DNA from 4 places in the Paenibacillus sp. B01 genome. Region 2 is predicted to be linked to each of the others. Evidence: predicted binding sites of a transcription regulator. Region 2 holds the regulator's gene; each other region holds the start of a gene.
The links. The regulator Rex, encoded in region 2, represses fermentation and respiration genes when NADH is low (regulators of the CRP and FNR family bind a similar motif). The targets are predictions, from matches to a motif close to TTGTGAAATATTTCACAA.
Positions count from the first base shown of each region.

Region 1 (4,211 bases), 3.1 Mb from region 2:
GCCGGCGCCGGCCAGCCGCCAGGCGAGCGCGAGCGCCGCCGCGCCGACGGCGCAGAGCGCGTAGAGGAGCGGCCCGCGGACGTCGAAGATGTCCGTCTCGAATGCGGTCGCGGCGACGAGGCCGGCGAGCGCCACGCCGGTCGGGAGCAGCAGCAGCCGGGCGCGCCGCCGCGCCCGCTCCTGCAGCTCGCCCGTGACGCGCAGCGCCGTGAACAGCAGGCCGTGCACATTGCACAGCAGCACGACGGCGATGCCGGCGAGCACCGTATAGCCGTTCACGATGTCGCCCAGCAGCGAGGCATGCATCTCCATGTCGGCATCGATCGGCAGGCCGCGGATGAAGCAGGCGAACACGACGGCCAGCAGGAACGGCGGCAGGAAGCTGCCGGTCAGAATCGCGGCGTCCCATGTCCTTTTCCAGCCCAGGCTCTGCGCCTTGCCGCGGAACTCGAACGCCACGCCGCGCAGGATGAGGCCGAGGAGAGCGAGCACGAACGGCACGTAGAAGCCGCTGAACAGCGTCGCGTACCAGTGCGGGAACGCCGCGAACATCGCGCCCGCTCCCGTCAGCAGCCATACCTCGTTGGCGTCCCAGAACGGGCCGATCGAGTTGATCATGACGCGCCGCTCGGATTCCGTGCGGGCGAGCAGCTGCGACTGCATGCCGACGCCGAAGTCGAACCCTTCGAGGAAGAAGAAGCCGACGAACAGGACGCCGATCAGGATGAACCACAGATCGCTAAGCGTGAGCATGAGGCGCCTCCTTTCCCGGGCGGCGCGGCGGCAGCGGCCCCGCATCCGCCTCTTCTTCCGCCGACGCGTAAGGCCCTTTCTGGATGACCTTCACGAACAGGTACACGAGCACGGCGGCCAGCGCCGCGTAAATGCCGTTGAATACGATCAGCGAGAACAGCACCTCGCCGGCGGTGACGCCGGGGCTCACGCTGTCCGCCGTCGTCATCAGGCCGAACACCGTCCACGGCTGGCGGCCGAACTCCGTCATGCACCAGCCGGCCGTATTGGCGATCGGCGGCAGCAGCAGGCCGGCGAAGCAGAGCCGCAGGAACCAGCGTCCCATGCCGGCGAGCTTTTGGCGCCAGATGAGCCACGAGGCGTACAGGCCGATGAAGATCATCGCCATGCCGGCGGCGACCATGATGCGGAAGCTCCAGAACGTCGTGCGCACCGGCGGGATGTAGTCGCCCGGGCCGTACTGCTGCTCGTACTCGGCCTGCAGCTCGTTCATCCCTTTCACCTCGCCGCTGAAGCGGCTGTAGGAGAGGAAGCTGAGCAGATACGGAATCTGCAGCTCATGCTTGCTCACCTTGTTCTCGGGATCGATGCTGGCGACGACCGTCCACGCGGCCGGATCGCCGCTCTCGCCCCACAGCCCTTCGGCGGCGGCCATCTTCATCGGCTGCGTGTGTACGAGGTACTGGGCCTGCCAGTGGCCGGCGAAGGCGACGAGGATCGAGGAGCTGACGGCGACGAGCGCGGCGATCTTGAACGACCGGAGGAAAAAGTCCGTGTCCTGCCGCCGCAGCAGCTTCCAGGCGCTGATTCCGAGCACGAGGAACGCCCCGGTGGCGAACGCGCCGAATACCGTATGCGGGAACTCGACGAGCGCCTGGCCGTTCGTGACGAGCGCCCAGAAGTCGTTCATCTCCGCCCGCCCGTTCGTGATCGCGAAGCCGACCGGATGCTGCATGAACGAGTTCGCCGTGAGGATCCAGAAGGCGGACATCGTCGTGCCGAGCGCGACCATCCAAATGGACAGCAGATGGATCTTCTTGGACACTTTATCCCAGCCGAAGATCCAGATGCCGATGAACGTCGACTCCAGGAAAAACGCCAGCAGCGCCTCCACCGCGAGCGGCGCGCCGAACACGTCCCCGACGAAGCGCGAGTAGTCCGACCAGTTCATGCCGAACTGGAATTCCTGCAGGATGCCCGTCACGACGCCGATCGCGAAGTTGATCAGGAACAGCTTGCCCCAGAACTGGGCCATGCGCTTGTACGTCTCGTCTCCCCGGCGCACGTAGAGAGTCTCCATGATCGCGAGCAGCAGCGCGAGCCCGATGCTGACCGGCACGAAGAAAAAGTGAAAAATCGTCGTCGACGCGAACTGAAGCCGCGACAGCTCGACCACATCCATGCTTTCCCCTTCTTTCGACCTAAATGGGTGAGGCTTCTAGCTGGGTCTATTGTGCCAGCAATCGCACGCCGGGGTTGTGATGGAAATCACAAGGCCGACGCAAGGCGTGCGGCATATCAGCCGAGCCTCTCCACATATGGCTATGAAGATTGGGATTAAAGGAACAGGAAAGGCGGGTGAAAGAGTGCCAGGTCTTGATTCTATTCTCGTGTTCGTCGCCAATTCAGGCGAGGACACCGTGTCGGTCATCAGTACGGCCAGCAAGACGGAGATTGCCCGAATACCGGTCGGAAGCGCTCCCCAATACCCTGCAGCGGCCCGCATCATCAACCGGGTCTACGTCACCAATCAAGGCAGCAGCACTGTCTCGGTCATCAACGGCGAGGGCTTGTTCGTGGAGGCGACGATACCGGTCGGCGTGCAGCCGAACGGCATCGCCGTCTCGCCGGACAACTCGCTTGTCTATGTCGTGAACGAGGGCAGCTCCGACCTGTCCGTCATCAACACGGGGACGAACTCCGTCATCGCCACGATCCCCCTCCCCGGCGTCGGCACGCCGCTCAAAGTGGCGGTCGCGAGCAACGGCGAGCGCGCCTATGTGACGAGCTCCACCGGTCTGGTCACCGTCATCGACACCGTCGCGCTGGCCGCGATCGCCACGATCGACGTCGGCCCGCCGGCCGGCGCCGGCATCGTCGTCGATCCCGGCAGCAGCCTGGTCTACGCCATCAACGAAACCGGCATTGCCGTCATCGCCGCGCTTACCAACACGGTCATCGACGTCATCGCGGTCAGTCCCAATCTTCAGAACCTCGCCTTGACGCCCGACGGCTCCAAGCTGTATGCGACCGACGCGGACGGCAACGTGTTCGTCATCGTGCCCGGCAGCGGCTCCGTGCTGCCCGTCCCGACCAATCCGCTCGCCCAAGGCATCACGATCACGACGCTGCGCGAGGCTTATGTCGCCATTACGAGCACGGACAGCGTCATCGTCATCGACACGGCTACGGACCAGCTGATCGCCGAGATTCCTGTCGGCCTCGTGCCGATCGGCGTCGACCGCCTCGAAGTGTTCGGCGATACGGGCGCCGTGGAAATCTACAAGACGGACGAGAGCGGCAATCCGCTTGAAGGCGTCGGGATTACCGTCGTCAGCCTCAATCCGCCTGGCATCGAGCTTACGGGCGTAACCGACAGCTACGGCCGGGTGTTGTTCGGAGGGCTGCCGCTCGGCGAATACGAGGTGGTCGAGGTCACGCCTCCGCCCGGCTACATTCCGGAGCCGCTGCCGCTCTATTTCACGATCCAATTTTCCGGCGAGACCGTCTTCCTGCAGCTGACGAACTTCCGCAGCCTCGTCAACGTCTTCCTGCGGAAGTACGATATCGAGACGGGAGCAGGCCTCGAGGGAGCGGTGTTCCTGTTCCAGGGCCCTTCCTACGTGCAGGTCGTCACCGGTGAGAACGGAGTCGTCGCCTTCCAGCTGCTGCCCGGCAGTTACTTTGTCCAGGAAATCGCCGCTCCTCCCGGCTATGAGCCGGTCCCTCCGTTTACGATCGACATCGAGTTCGGCGAGTACATCGACATCCCGAACATCCGCTCCACCTCGCCGGCCATCCTGGTCACCAAATCGACAGGCGGCATCACGTCCGTCAATCCGGGCGATCTCGTCACCTATACGATCGAGGTCATCAACACCGGCGATACGATCCTGCACAACATCGTCGTGGATGACCCGACGCTCGGTTATGTCGAGTTCATCGACGAGCTCGGCATCGGGGAAAGCGTGCTGCTGCAAGTGCCGTTCGAGATTCCGGAGGATGCCCCCGCCGGCCCGTTCTTCAACAGGGTGACCGCGATCAGCGACGAAGCCGGCGACGACGCGGAGGCGGTCGTCGAGGTGAACGCCCTTCCCGGGATCGAGGTGATCAAGAGCGCGGATCGGGAAGTCGTCGTGGAGTTCGAAGAAGTCGTCTACACGATCAGCGTGACCAATACCGGCAACGTGCCGCTTACGAACGTATTCGTCAACGACTCGCTTATCCCCGTATCCGTG
Region 1 is NZ_CP045802.1:5,742,391-5,746,601, forward strand. Features, by position in the region: gene cydB (cytochrome d ubiquinol oxidase subunit II) at 1-753, opposite strand, end outside; gene GE073_RS24515 (cytochrome ubiquinol oxidase subunit I) at 740-2,155, opposite strand; gene GE073_RS24520 (DUF7507 domain-containing protein) at 2,340-4,211, shown strand, end outside.
Region 1: the regulator Rex is predicted to act here: its motif matches at 2,230-2,247, upstream of GE073_RS24515 (cytochrome ubiquinol oxidase subunit I).

Region 2 (4,211 bases):
GCACCGGCACGGGCAAATCGCTCGGCTATCTCATTCCTTCGCTCTATTTCGGAATCAAAAACGAGCGCAAGATCGTTATAAGCACGCACACGATCAATCTGCAGGAGCAGCTGCGCCAACGCGACCTGCCGCTGCTGCGCGACGTGCTGCCGTTCAAGTTCCGCGCAAGCGTCTTCAAGGGCCGGGGCAACTACATGTGCCTGCGCAAGTTCGAGACGCGGCTGCAAACGCTGGAGCTGGCGGCGGGCAGCGAGGAGCGGCAGACCGCCTCGCAGATGCTCGTCTGGCTCGGCGAGACGGAGACGGGCGACCAGGAGGAGCTGAACTTCGGCAACCGCGGCGCGGAGTTCTGGAACACGGTCTCAAGCGATGCGGATTCCTGCCTGAACCGCGCCTGTCCGTGGTTCAAGCGCTGCTTCTACCACCGGGCCAAGCAGGAGTCGAACCTCGCCGACATCGTCATCACGAACCATTCGCTGCTGTTCACCGACATCCGCGCTGACCACCGGCTGCTGCCGTCCTACGAATACCTCGTCATCGACGAGGGCCATCAGCTCGAGGAGGTGGCCGGCAAGCATCTGGGACAGCAGCTCGGTTTCTACGGCTTCCTCAACCTGGCGAACCGGCTGGCCAAGGATTCGAGGAACGGCCTGCTGCCCCAGCTGCGGATGCAGATCCAGGGCGAGGATGCCGACGAGGTCGCCAAATGGACGGAGCAGCTCGACGAGGTCATCCCGCGCTTCGGCTCGCTCAAGGATACGTGGGAAAAGCTGTTCGAGCTGCTGCAGGCGCTCGCTTCGCCGAGCGCTGGAGGCGGCGCGGCCGAGGCGGGACAGACGATCCTGCGGCTCAAGCCCGGCGCGCTCCCCAAAGCTTGGGAAGCGATCGAGTTCGAGGAATCGCTGTTCTTCAAGGAGATGAACCAGGTCGTCAAGGTGCTGGACAAGATGAGCTCGGACATGAAGGACAAGCTGGACGACCTGTCGCTGCAGGGCATGATCACCGATCTTGCCGGAGCGGTCAAGGACGCCGGGCGCATCCGCGACGAGCTCAAGGTGTTCGTGCGGGCGGACAAGCCGGAGATGGTATACTGGATCGAGTCCTATCAGAGCGCGCGCACCAAAAGCGTGCAGCTCCATACGGTGCCGGCGGACGTGAGCTCGCAGATCAGGGAGCATTTTTTCGACAGCAAAAAAAGCGTCGTCATCACGTCGGCGACGCTGACCGTGCAGAAGACGTTCCAGTACGCCGCCGAGCAGTTCGGCTTGAAGCTTGGCGACGAGCGCCAGGCGCGCACGGTGCAGCTGCCTTCGCCGTTCCAGTACCGCTCGCAGGCGCTCGTCATGATCCCGCGCGACTTTCCCAAGGTAAAGGGAGCGGCTGCCGATCCGGCCTACATGGACAAGCTGCTCGGCTCGCTGGCCGCTGCGGCGGTCGAGACGGGCGGACGGATGCTCGTCCTGTTCACCAGCTACCGGATGCTGAAGGAAGTGTACGAGCCGCTCAAGGAAGCGCTAGCCGGAGCGGGCATCCAGGTGCTCGGCCAGGGAGTGGACAGCAGCAACCGCAGCAAGCTGACGCGGCTGTTCCGCCAGCAGCCGGCGTCGGTGCTGCTCGGCACGAGCAGCTTCTGGGAAGGCGTGGACATTCCCGGCGACGCGCTCGTCTGCCTGGCGATCGTGAGGCTGCCGTTCCAGCCGCCGAACCATCCGCTGCAGGAGGCCAAGGCGGAGCTGCTGCAGGAGGCGGGCCACAATCCGTTCATGAAGCTGTCGGTGCCGCAGGCGGTCATCCGCTTCAAGCAAGGCTTCGGCCGGCTCATCCGCACGTCCCGCGACAAAGGCATCGTGCTGCTGTACGATACGCGCGTCATCGATACCTTTTATGGAAAGCACTTCCTCTATTCGCTGCCAGGGCCTAAAATTGAAACGATGCATGCCGAGCAGTTCACTTCCCGCATGAGGGAATGGCTGCAGGACGAAGCGAAGGGGGCCGAGCAGCCATGAGCAAGCAGGGCAAACCGATATCCGAAGCGGTCGTGCGGCGGCTGCCGGTCTATCTGCAGGTGCTGAACGACCTGCATGTGCGCGACGTGCAGACCGTCAGCAGCCAGGAGCTCGGGCGCAAGCTCGATCTCAATCCCGCCCAGATCCGCAAGGATCTGGCTTACTTCGGGGAGTTCGGACGCAAAGGCGTCGGGTACGACGTCAACTATCTGATCGAGAAGATCCGCGGCATCCTGAAGCTCGACCAGCCGATGAAGGTCGCGCTCGCAGGAGCGGGCAACCTCGGCCATGCGCTGTGCAACTACAGCAGCTACCTCAAGGACAACATGAAGATCACGGCCGTGTTCGACGCGAGCCCCGCCAAGATCGGCATGCGGATCAACCGGCTCGAGGTGCTGCCGATCGAGCGGCTGCGGGACAAGGTGCGGGAGGACGGCATCCAGATCGGCATCATCACGGTGCCGGCCGCGGAGGCGCAAAACGTCGCCGACCGCTTCATCGAGGCGGGCGTGACGGGCATCCTCAACTTCGCGCCGGTCGTGCTCAAGGCTCCGGACAAGGTGCGGATCCACTACGCCGACTTCACGACGCAGCTGCTGAGCTTGGCCTACTATATGGATAAAGACGGGACGGATGAACATGAGCAAATGGTGGATTGAAAACGGGACGTTCGTGACGATGGACGAAGCCCAGCCGGTCGTGCGCGGCCATATGGTCGTCGACGGCGACCGCATCGTCTATATCGGAGAAGAGCGTCCGCAGGAGGCCGACGCGATCTCCGTGCGGATCGACGGCAGCCGGCGCGTCTACATGCCGGGACTGATCAACACGCATGGCCACGCGGCGATGTCGCTGCTGCGCGGCTTCTCGGACGACGAGGCGCTGCAGACGTGGCTGCAGGACTACATGTGGCCGATGGAAGCGAAATTTACGGACGTCGACGTAAAGTGGGGCACCTCGCTGGCCGTGCTGGAGATGCTCAAAAGCGGCACGACGACATTCGTCGACATGTACGACCGGATGGACCAGGTCGCCCAGGTCGTGGAGCGCTCCGGCATGCGCGGCGTGCTGATGCGCGGCGCGATCGGCCTTTGCCCGGAAGAGGTACAGCGCGAGAAGCTGGCGGAGGCGGTCCAGTTCGCCAAGGACTGGAACGGCGCGGCGGACGGCCGCATCGCGACGATGATGAGCCCGCATGCGCCGTATACATGCCCGCCGGCGTTCATCGAAGCGTTCGTGCAGGCGGCGCATGATCTCGACCTGCCGATGCATACGCATATGTCGGAGACGCGCGCCGAGGTCGAGCAGAACTTGCGCGAGTACGGCCTGCGCCCGGTGGCGCATCTCGACCGTCTCGGCCTGTTCTCCCGTCCGAGCTTCGTCGCCCATGCGGTGCATCTGACGGACGAGGAGATCGCGCTGCTCGCCGAGCGCGGCGTCGCCGTCTCTCACAATCCGGCCAGCAACCTGAAGCTCGCGAGCGGCGTGGCCCGCGTGCCGGAGCTGCTGAAGGCCGGCGTCGCCGTCTCGCTCGGCACGGACAGCGCGGCGAGCAACAACAATCTCGACCTGTTCGACGAGATCCGGCTCGCCGCGCTCGTCCACAAGGGCGTCAGCGGCGACCCGACCGTCGTGCCGGCGATGCAGGCGCTTCAGCTCGCGACGCTCGGCGGCGCGGCGACGATCCGGCAGCCGGAGCTCGGCGCGCTGAAGGCGGGACTCAAGGCCGACTTCATCTCGCTGGACGCCGACCAGCCGCATTTCTACCCGCGCACGGACATCGTCTCCCATCTCGTCTATTCCGCTTCGGGACGCGACGTGCGCGACGTCTGGGTCGACGGACGCCAGGTCGTGCAGGGCGGCGTCTGCCTGCTGCTCGACGAGGAGAAGATCCTGGCTGAAGCCGAAGCCTGCTACCGCAGGCTCGCCGGGGCCTGATGGCCCGCAGCCGCAGCCCTCGCTGGTACTTTACCCGCCGGGGCTGGACGGTCATCGCCGTGCTGGCGCTGATCCTGCTGCTGGCGCTGATCCATGCCGAGCTGCGGAGCATCCAGCAGCCGGTCTGGCAAGGCGAGGCGCAGGCGGCGAGCTTGGCCAAGGAGCAGGCGGGGCTGACGGAAGTCGCCTCCGCCGAGAAGTATGTGTGGGACGAGCCGCTTTGGATCGTGCGCGGCAGCACCGCCGAAGGCCGCCAGCTCGTCGTCT
Region 2 is NZ_CP045802.1:2,644,709-2,648,919, forward strand. Features, by position in the region: gene dinG (ATP-dependent DNA helicase DinG) at 1-2,006, shown strand, start outside; gene GE073_RS11475 (redox-sensing transcriptional repressor Rex) at 2,003-2,665, shown strand; gene GE073_RS11480 (amidohydrolase) at 2,640-3,944, shown strand; gene GE073_RS11485 (cell wall elongation regulator TseB-like domain-containing protein) at 3,944-4,211, shown strand, end outside.

Region 3 (4,211 bases), 2.9 Mb from region 2:
ATCTGCCGGACAGCCCGCGCCAGTTTTTCAGCGACGTCATCAAAAACCCGCAGCATAAATACCATAGCCGCGCGATCCAGACGCTGCGCCGTCCGCTCGAGGGACAAGCCCGCCATATCGTGCAGAACCTCCGCAAGCAGCTGACCAAGGCGCGTAACGAGATCGACGTCATCTGCGTGTACGGCGGGGGCAGCGTGCTCATGAAGCCGATCCTGCAGCCGATGCTCCAGGAGCTGTGCGAGGAGCGCGAGATCAAGCTGCTCTACATTCCGGCCGAGCATGCGGTGACGATGAACGCCGAGGGCCTCGATGCCTTCGTGCGCGGCAAGATCTTCGAGGCGCTCAAGGCCAAGGGCCCGAAGCAGCCGGCCTGAGGCCGGCACAGAACGACAGCAGGCGAAGGCGCACAGGGGGTGAGGCCGGGTGAAGAAGATCAAGCAGCCCGGAGAGAATATCAGCCTGAAGACGAAGAAGAACGAGTCGCCCGAGGTGATGGACTGGATCAACGGCCAGTCGAACCTGATGGACTCGATCCGTTATCTGGTTGAAAATGAGATCCGCGCGAACGGCGTGCGGAATCTGCAATTGTTCATTCCGGCCGAGAGGGGCATCCTCGTGGCCGGAACGGCGGGCGGCGGCGCGGCCTATGCCGCCTCCGCAGGCTTGACGGCGCCGACGGAGCTTGCTGCCGCGGCCGGCGAAGCGTCGGCGGCCGCGGGCGAGGCGGCTGCGGCCGCTGAGGTTGAGATCGAGCAAAATCGCTACGCTGACGCTGAAGAAGAAGGCGAGGAAGGCGGCATCGCTGACGCCGCTAGTGCCGGCGGCATTGGCGAGGAAGGCGACGTCGCTGACGCCGCTAGTGCCGGCGTCGATCTTGAGGGAGACGATATCGACGATGACGATATCGACAGTTGGATGTAGCAGCCGCGCGGTTTTTGCGCATCCGGCTGTGCTCCGACCAGGAGCCGGCTTTGCCGGCTCGCCTATGGTTTTAGCGCATGGAACCGCTCGAGCGGTTCCATGCGCTTTTTTTACGCCTAATCCGACAAGGCCCGCATGATGTTGGATTTCGCCTCTGCCGCAATCGCTTCATTCCCGTCATCGACCGCTTGCATCAAGATCAGGATGGGGATGTATACCGCGATCAGCCGCGCCAGCAGCTTCGTTTCCTCGTCCGCTCCTCCGTACGTCTCGAAAAACGCGCCGCGAGCGCAAGGCGGCAAAAAGCTATAAGCAACGCTCAAATCGCAAGCCGGATGGCCTACGTTCAGATCGCCCCAATCAATGATGCCGGAAACGATCCCGTTCTCATTCACAAGCATATTTTTGAAATGAAGATCGCCATGCAGCAGCACATTCACCGACTCGACACGGTCCTTTTGCAGCCTGCCCATATACGCTTCGATCGCATCGGACTCCTCCGGCGACAAGTGTTCAACCACCTTCGATAGAAATCCCGTCATTTGCACTTTGCGCGACGCGATGTCCGTCAAGTTTCGATGATCTTGCCGAGCTCCGCCCTTCAGCGCCGCCTGCACGGGAAACTCATGCAATCTGCGCAAAAATTTCGCCAGCTTTTCTACCGATAAAGCCCGGCGTTCTTCCGTCAAGCCGATGGGGAAATCTCCTGGCACGTAGGCATAGCCAAGAAATGGCGCCGGGTATTCGTCACTTGCTTCGCCGTAAAACAACGGTTTCGGATAGGGGATGGTCATATAGGGCTCCAGCTTCGGCAGCAGCTTCCCTTCTATACGAATCGTGCCGATTGCAAATGTTCTTCTTGGAAACCGGAACACGTACTCATCCCCGATGAGAAAAACCGTATTGTCCCAGCCCCAGCCCAAACGCTTCACTTGCTTCGATGACAGCTGAGGAAATTGTCTGCCGATCAGCGTCCGCGCCTGCTCCTCGTCGATCTCCCACTCCGCATCCCATAAATTCGTTCCTCCCATGAATAGTCCGCCTCCTCGTTCCTTATGTTATTTAGATGTCTACATTCCCTAAAAGTTACGCATGACGGCCCGTTAGCTTAACAAGCGGCCCCGAGCCGTGTCCGCGCCGGCAACCGCCTCGCGCAAATCTGCCGCCCGCCGCGAAATGGCGCCATTTTTCCGGATGGCGTCTGCGGGGGCGCATAAAACGCTTGCGGCCTGTAAATTCTGTCGAGGGAATCCTCATTTTTCTTTTGCAGTTCCGTCGTTTAAGTTGTAAACTTACGTGTAGAAGTTCCGGGCCGTTTACGGGCCGACAACGCAAAGACCGGGAAAGCGACCGACCCTCGTCGTTCGCGGCCGGGTGCAGCAGGTCAGCGGGTACGGGCAAGATTTTGCGCCTTGTTTTGTGAAATTTGGTACAAAGCCGTCCCGGCCCGCGAGCCTGCCGATCCCGCAGCGAAGCGAATTGCCTCCCCGACCGGCCGTCCAGCGGCCGCATGGGGGCGGAACCGCATTTCCAGAGTAAAGGAGGAAGTATTTCCATGTCCGACAACCAAACCACTCCAGCGGTGGCGACGCAAGAGCCGGCCGCCGCGCAGCAGCGCGACATTCTTGACCAGCTCATGAAGCCGGAAGTGCAGCAGTCCCTTACGGTGCTCGTCGACAATCTTCCGAAGCTGGCCGAAATCGTGACCCTCATGACCAGCTCCTATGACGTGGCCAAGTCCCTCGCTACCGACAAGGTGCTGCTGAGCGACTTCGGCGGCGGCCTGGGCGAAATGGTCAAGCCGATCGTCGACAAGACGAAAACGGTCGCTCAAGCAGCGATCGAGGCAGGCGACCATGCGGCCAACGAGTCCAACACGGTCGGCCTGTTCGGCATGCTGCGCATGCTCAAGGATCCGAACGTGCAGCGCACGCTGCGCTTCACGCAGGCGTTCCTCGAAGCGCTCGGCGAAAAGGAAAAGCAGAAGAACTAGAACGAATCCCGTCCTCCCGCGCGGAGGCCGATAGAACGTGAACGGAGGATGAACATGGCCAAGCATATTCTTATCCTGGGCGGCGGCTACGGCGGACTTCTCGCTGCCACGACGGCGCGCAAGCATTTTACGCCGGAGCAAGCCCAGATTACGGTCGTCAACCGCATCAATGCGCATCAAATCATCACCGAGCTGCACCGTCTGGCCGTCGGCAACCTGTCCGAGGGCAACGTCGCGCTGCCGCTCGACAAGCTGCTGCGCGGCAAGGACATCGACCTGAAGATCGGCGAAGTGACCGAGATCAAGCCGGACGAGAAAACCGTCAAGCTCGGCACGGGCACGACGCTGTCGTATGACGCGCTCGTCATCGCCCTCGGCACCGAAACGGCCTTCTTCGGCATCCCGGGCCTGCAGGAGCACAGCTTCACTCTCAAGTCCGTCGCCGATGCCAACAAGCTGAAGGCGCATGTCGAGGCTTCCGTGGCGAAATACAAGCAGTCCGGCGACAAGGCCGACCTGACCTTTGTCGTCGGCGGCGGCGGCCTGACGGGCATCGAGCTCGTCGGCGAGTTCGCCGACATGCTGCCGGGCCTCGTGAAGCAGCACGGCATCAGCTACGATGACGTGTCCCTGTACTGCGTCGAAGCCGCTCCGACGATCCTCCCGGGCTTCCCGGCCGAGCTGGTCGAGCGCGCGACGACTTCTCTCGAGAAGCGCGGCGTCGTCTTCAAGACGGGCCTGCCGATCACCGAGATGAAAGGCAAGACCGTTTCCCTGAAGGACGGCAGCACGATCGAGTCGAGCACGGTCATCTGGACCGGCGGCGTGCAAGGCACCGCTGTCGTGGCGAACTCGGGCATCGAGGTCAACCGCGGCCGCGCGACGGTGACGGAAGGACTGCAGTCGACGTCCCACCCGGATGTCTTCATCGCCGGCGACAGCGCCGTCGTCATGGGTCCGGAAGGCCGTCCGTTCCCTCCGACGGCTCAGCTGGCCTGGCAGATGGGCGAGCTCATCGGCTACAACCTGCATGCCTACTTCAACGGCTATCCGCTCGATACGTTCCAGCCGGTATTTTCCGGTACGCTGGGCTCGCTCGGCCGCAAGGACGCGATCGGCACGATCGGCGGCAACCAGACTCGTTTGAAGGGCCTGCCGGCTACGCTGATGAAGGAAGCCTCCAACATCCGCTACCTGTCGCATATCAACGGCCTGTTCTCCCTGGCTTACTAAGCGATTCGGCAAGCAGCCGCGCGGCAAGGAATTCCGATTCCTTCCGCGCGGCTTTTTCGTTCTC
Region 3 is NZ_CP045802.1:5,503,399-5,507,609, reverse strand. Features, by position in the region: gene GE073_RS23570 (ParM/StbA family protein) at 1-374, shown strand, start outside; gene GE073_RS25670 (hypothetical protein) at 424-921, shown strand; gene GE073_RS23560 (phosphotransferase) at 1,038-1,952, opposite strand; gene GE073_RS23555 (DUF1641 domain-containing protein) at 2,477-2,914, shown strand; gene GE073_RS23550 (NAD(P)/FAD-dependent oxidoreductase) at 2,969-4,147, shown strand.
Region 3: the regulator Rex is predicted to act here: its motif matches at 2,339-2,356, upstream of GE073_RS23555 (DUF1641 domain-containing protein).

Region 4 (4,211 bases), 2.5 Mb from region 2:
CTCGACGATCATGCTCAACTGGATCGCCTACTACCTCGCCAACTACATGGTGCGCGTCGTCATGGTCGAGTCGGGACAGAACCGCTCCAAGGACATCCAGGAGACGGCCTCGGCCTCGATGGACTGGCTTGTCAGCATCCTCGACAACGCCCGCGTCCATTGGGGCACGCTGGTCGCGGTGCTGTGCGCGTTCGTCTTCTACTATATCCTGTGGCGCACCCGCCAAGGCTATGAGCTGCGCGCCTCCGGCTTCAATCCGGACGCGGCCCACTATGCCGGCATCAACGTCAAGGGCAGCATCGTCAAGGCGATGATGATCTCCGGCGCGCTCGCCGGCCTGGGCGGCGCGTTCGAATCGCTCGGCGTGTTCAAGTCGATGGCGGTCATGAACGCCTTGCCGGGCTACGGCTTCGACGGCATCGCCGTCTCGCTGCTCGGCGGCAACAATCCGTTCGGAATCATCTTTGGCGGCTTGCTGTTCGGCTTCCTCAGCTACGGCTCCACCGGCATGAGCTTCGAGGCCGACGTGCCGAACGAGATCATCCGCATCGTCATCGGGGCGGTCATCTTCTTCGTCGCCAGCCACGGCATCGTCAAATGGTTCCTCAAGCCGTTCTTCCGCAAACGGCGCGAAGAAAGGAAGGAGGCGGCCTAGATGGATACAATCGGTCTTCTGCTCAATACGACGCTGGTCTTCTCGACCGCTCTCATTCTGGTCGCGCTCGGCGGCATCTTCTCGGAGCGCTCGGGCGTCGTCAACATCGGCCTCGAGGGCCTCATGATCATCGGCGCCTTCAGCTCCGCCGTCTTCACCTATTACGGCCATGAGTGGGGCCTCGGCGGCGCGTCGGCCTGGTTCGGCGTGCTGATGTCGATCGTGCTCGGAGCGGCGTTCTCGCTGCTGCATGCGGTCGCGACGATCACGTTCAAGGCCAATCAGGTCATCATCGGCGTCGTCATCAACATCCTGGCGCTCGGCCTGACGGTTTACCTCGTCAAGAGCTTGTTCAATGGTTCGGGCCAGACGGAGAACCTGTCCGGCATCGCGTTCACCAAGTACAACGTGCCGTTCCTGTCGGACATCCCGCTGATCGGCGACGCGCTGTTCAAGGCGTACCCGACGACGTACCTGTGCTACCTGCTCGTTTTCGTCAGCTGGTACGCGCTTTACCGCACGCGCTTCGGCCTGCGCCTGCGCTCGGTCGGCGAGCATCCGGGCGCGGCCGACACGGTCGGCATCAGCGTCACCAAGTACCGCTACATCGGCGTCCTGCTGAGCGGCGCGCTCTCCGGCCTCGGCGGCGCGACGATCTCGCTGACGACGACGTACGACTTCTCGCACACGACGATCAGCGGCCAAGGCTTCATCGCGATCGCGGCGGTCATCTTCGGCCGCTGGCATCCGATCGGCGCGGCCGCAGCGGCGCTGTTCTTCGGGTTCACGCAAGCGCTCCGCTTCCAGGCGGGCCTGTTCGACTGGTCGAAGTCGATTCCGAACGAGTTCCTGTACATGCTTCCGTACGTGCTGACTTTGCTCGTGCTGGCGATCGCCGCAGGCAAGAGCCGGGCTCCGGCCGCAGTCGGCGAGCCTTACGATCCCAGCAAGCGCTGATTTTCCCCAGCTTCCCGCACTTGCGGGAGAGCCAGTGAAGCAGGCTTTTCCCCGGCTTCCCGCACTTGCGGGGAGCTTTTTTCTTTCCGTTTCAATTTCCTGGGAAATGGTCTTGAAATCGCTTGAACCGTCGGTTGACAGTGTACCCGGCGAAGTGTAAATTAGGTGTACTGATTCGTCACTTCTTTGTAACATGTGAATCATTTCACTTGCTTGAAACGGCTTCCGTTCCCTATTGAGACGGGGACGAATGCCGCATACTATACGGGTCGGCTCGGCATGACAAGCGGCTGGCGACTCGATGGACCGAAGGAGAGGAAGCGCCGTGGAAGCACTGGCTCTGGAACGCAAGGCAGAGCAAAACCGGGAATTGCGGGAGAGGCTGCTGCAGCTCAAGAAGGAGCGCAACGCGATCATTCTCGCCCACTATTACCAGCGGGACGAAATTCAGGAAGTGGCCGATTTCCGGGGAGATTCCTTTTTGCTCGCCCAAAAGGCCGCTGAGACGGATGCGGACACGATCGTATTCTGCGGCGTGCACTTCATGGGGGAGAGCGCCAAGATTCTCGCTCCGAACAAGACGGTCATCATTCCCGACGAGCGCGCCGGCTGCCCGATGGCCGACATGGTCAACGTCGACGGGCTCCGCAAGCTGAAGGCCCAGCATCCGAACGCCAAGGTCGTCACGTACATCAACTCCTCGGCCGAAATCAAGGCGGAGACCGACATCTGCTGCACGTCGGCGAACGCCGTCAAGGTCGTCAACTCGGTCGAAGGCGACGAGATCATCTGGGTGCCGGACAAAAACCTCGGCCACTACGTCCAGCAGAAGACGGACAAAAAGATGATCATCTGGGAAGGCTACTGCAATACGCATGACATGCTGACCGTCAAGGACGTCGAGGAGATGAAGGCCAAATATCCGAACGCGGAGTTTGTCGTCCATCCCGAATGCCGTCCGGAAGTCGTCGCGCTCGGAGATTTTGTCGGCAGCACGACTGCGATCATCAAATACTGCAAGGAATCGCCGAACAAGGAATTCATCGTCGGCACCGAGGACGGCACCGGCTACCAGCTTCGCCTGGACAGCCCGGACAAGACGTTCCATTTCGCCACGAAGTATCTCGTCTGCCCGAACATGAAGGTCAACAACCTGAAGAAGCTCGTGCGCTGCCTGGAGAACATGTCTCCGCAGATCTACGTGCCGCCGCAGGTTGCCGACAAAGCCCGTCTGTCCCTGGAGCGCATGCTGCTGGTCAAGTAGCCATGCGCTACTCCCATGTTCGGAGGAGAACCGACCTATGATTCCTAGATATCTGGTGGAGCTCGACCTGGACGCCCTGCCTGTCGTCGAGAAGGACGTCATCGTCATCGGGGCCGGCATCGCCGGCCTTTTCACCGCCCTGCGGGCGAGCGAGCGCGGCTCGGTGCTCATGATCACCAAAAAATCGCTCCTCGACAGCAATACCCGCTACGCCCAGGGCGGCATCGCGGCCGTCATCTCCGACGAGGACAAGCCGGAGTTCCATCTTCAGGATACGCTCGTCGCCGGAGCCGGGCTATGCGACGAGGACGCCGTCGGGGTGCTCGTCCATGAAGGGCCGAAGGGCATCCGCACGCTCATCAACATGGGCACGCAGTTCGACCGCGAGAACGGCGAGTTCGCCCTGACCAAGGAAGGCGCGCACAGCCAGCGCCGCATCCTGCACGCCAACGGCGACGCGACCGGCTACGAGATCGTGCGCGCGCTGTCCGAGCGCGCGCTGGCGAACGAGGACATCGAGGTATGGGACGACCATTTCGCGATCGACCTCATCACGCGGGACGGCGAATGCTGCGGCGCGCTCGTGCAGAAGCCGGACGGAAGCCGGGTGTTCGTGCGCGGCAAGGCGACGATCCTTTGCACCGGCGGCACCGGGCAGATGTACCGCTATACGACCAATCCCGAGGTGGCGACCGGCGACGGCGTGGCGATGGCCTACCGGGCCGGCGCCTACATCCGGGACATGGAGTTCATCCAGTTCCACCCGACGACGCTCTGTTATCCGGGCGCGCCGCGCTTCCTCATCTCCGAGGCGGTGCGCGGCGAGGGAGCGGTGCTGCGCAACATCCACGGAGAGCGCTTCATGGAGCGGTACCACCCGCAGCTGGAGCTCGCGCCGCGCGACGTCGTCGCCAACGCGATCGTCAGCGAGCTGGAGCAGACCGGCGCGACATTTGTCTATCTCGACGTCACGCATGAATCCGAGGAGATGGTGCGCCACCGCTTCCCGACGATCTACGAGACCTGCCTGCAGTACGGGCTCGACCTGACGACGGACTGGATCCCGGTCGCTCCGGCCGCGCATTATACGATGGGCGGCGTACGCACCGATCTGAACGGGGAAACGAACATCCGCCGCCTGTTCGCCTGCGGCGAGGTGTCTTCGACCGGCGTGCACGGCGCGAACCGGCTGGCCAGCAACTCGCTGTCCGAGGCGATCGTGTTCGGCCGCCGCATCATCCACCGCATCCACGAGCTGCCTCCGCTGGAGGGCGAGGTTCGCGTGCGCGAGGAGCGCGCGGGCCATGACGCCGTGTCGCGGCAGGCCGTCGTCGA
Region 4 is NZ_CP045802.1:102,439-106,649, forward strand. Features, by position in the region: gene GE073_RS00435 (ABC transporter permease) at 1-655, shown strand, start outside; gene GE073_RS00440 (ABC transporter permease) at 656-1,612, shown strand; gene nadA (quinolinate synthase NadA) at 1,938-2,876, shown strand; gene nadB (L-aspartate oxidase) at 2,914-4,211, shown strand, end outside.
Region 4: the regulator Rex is predicted to act here: its motif matches at 1,806-1,823, upstream of nadA (quinolinate synthase NadA).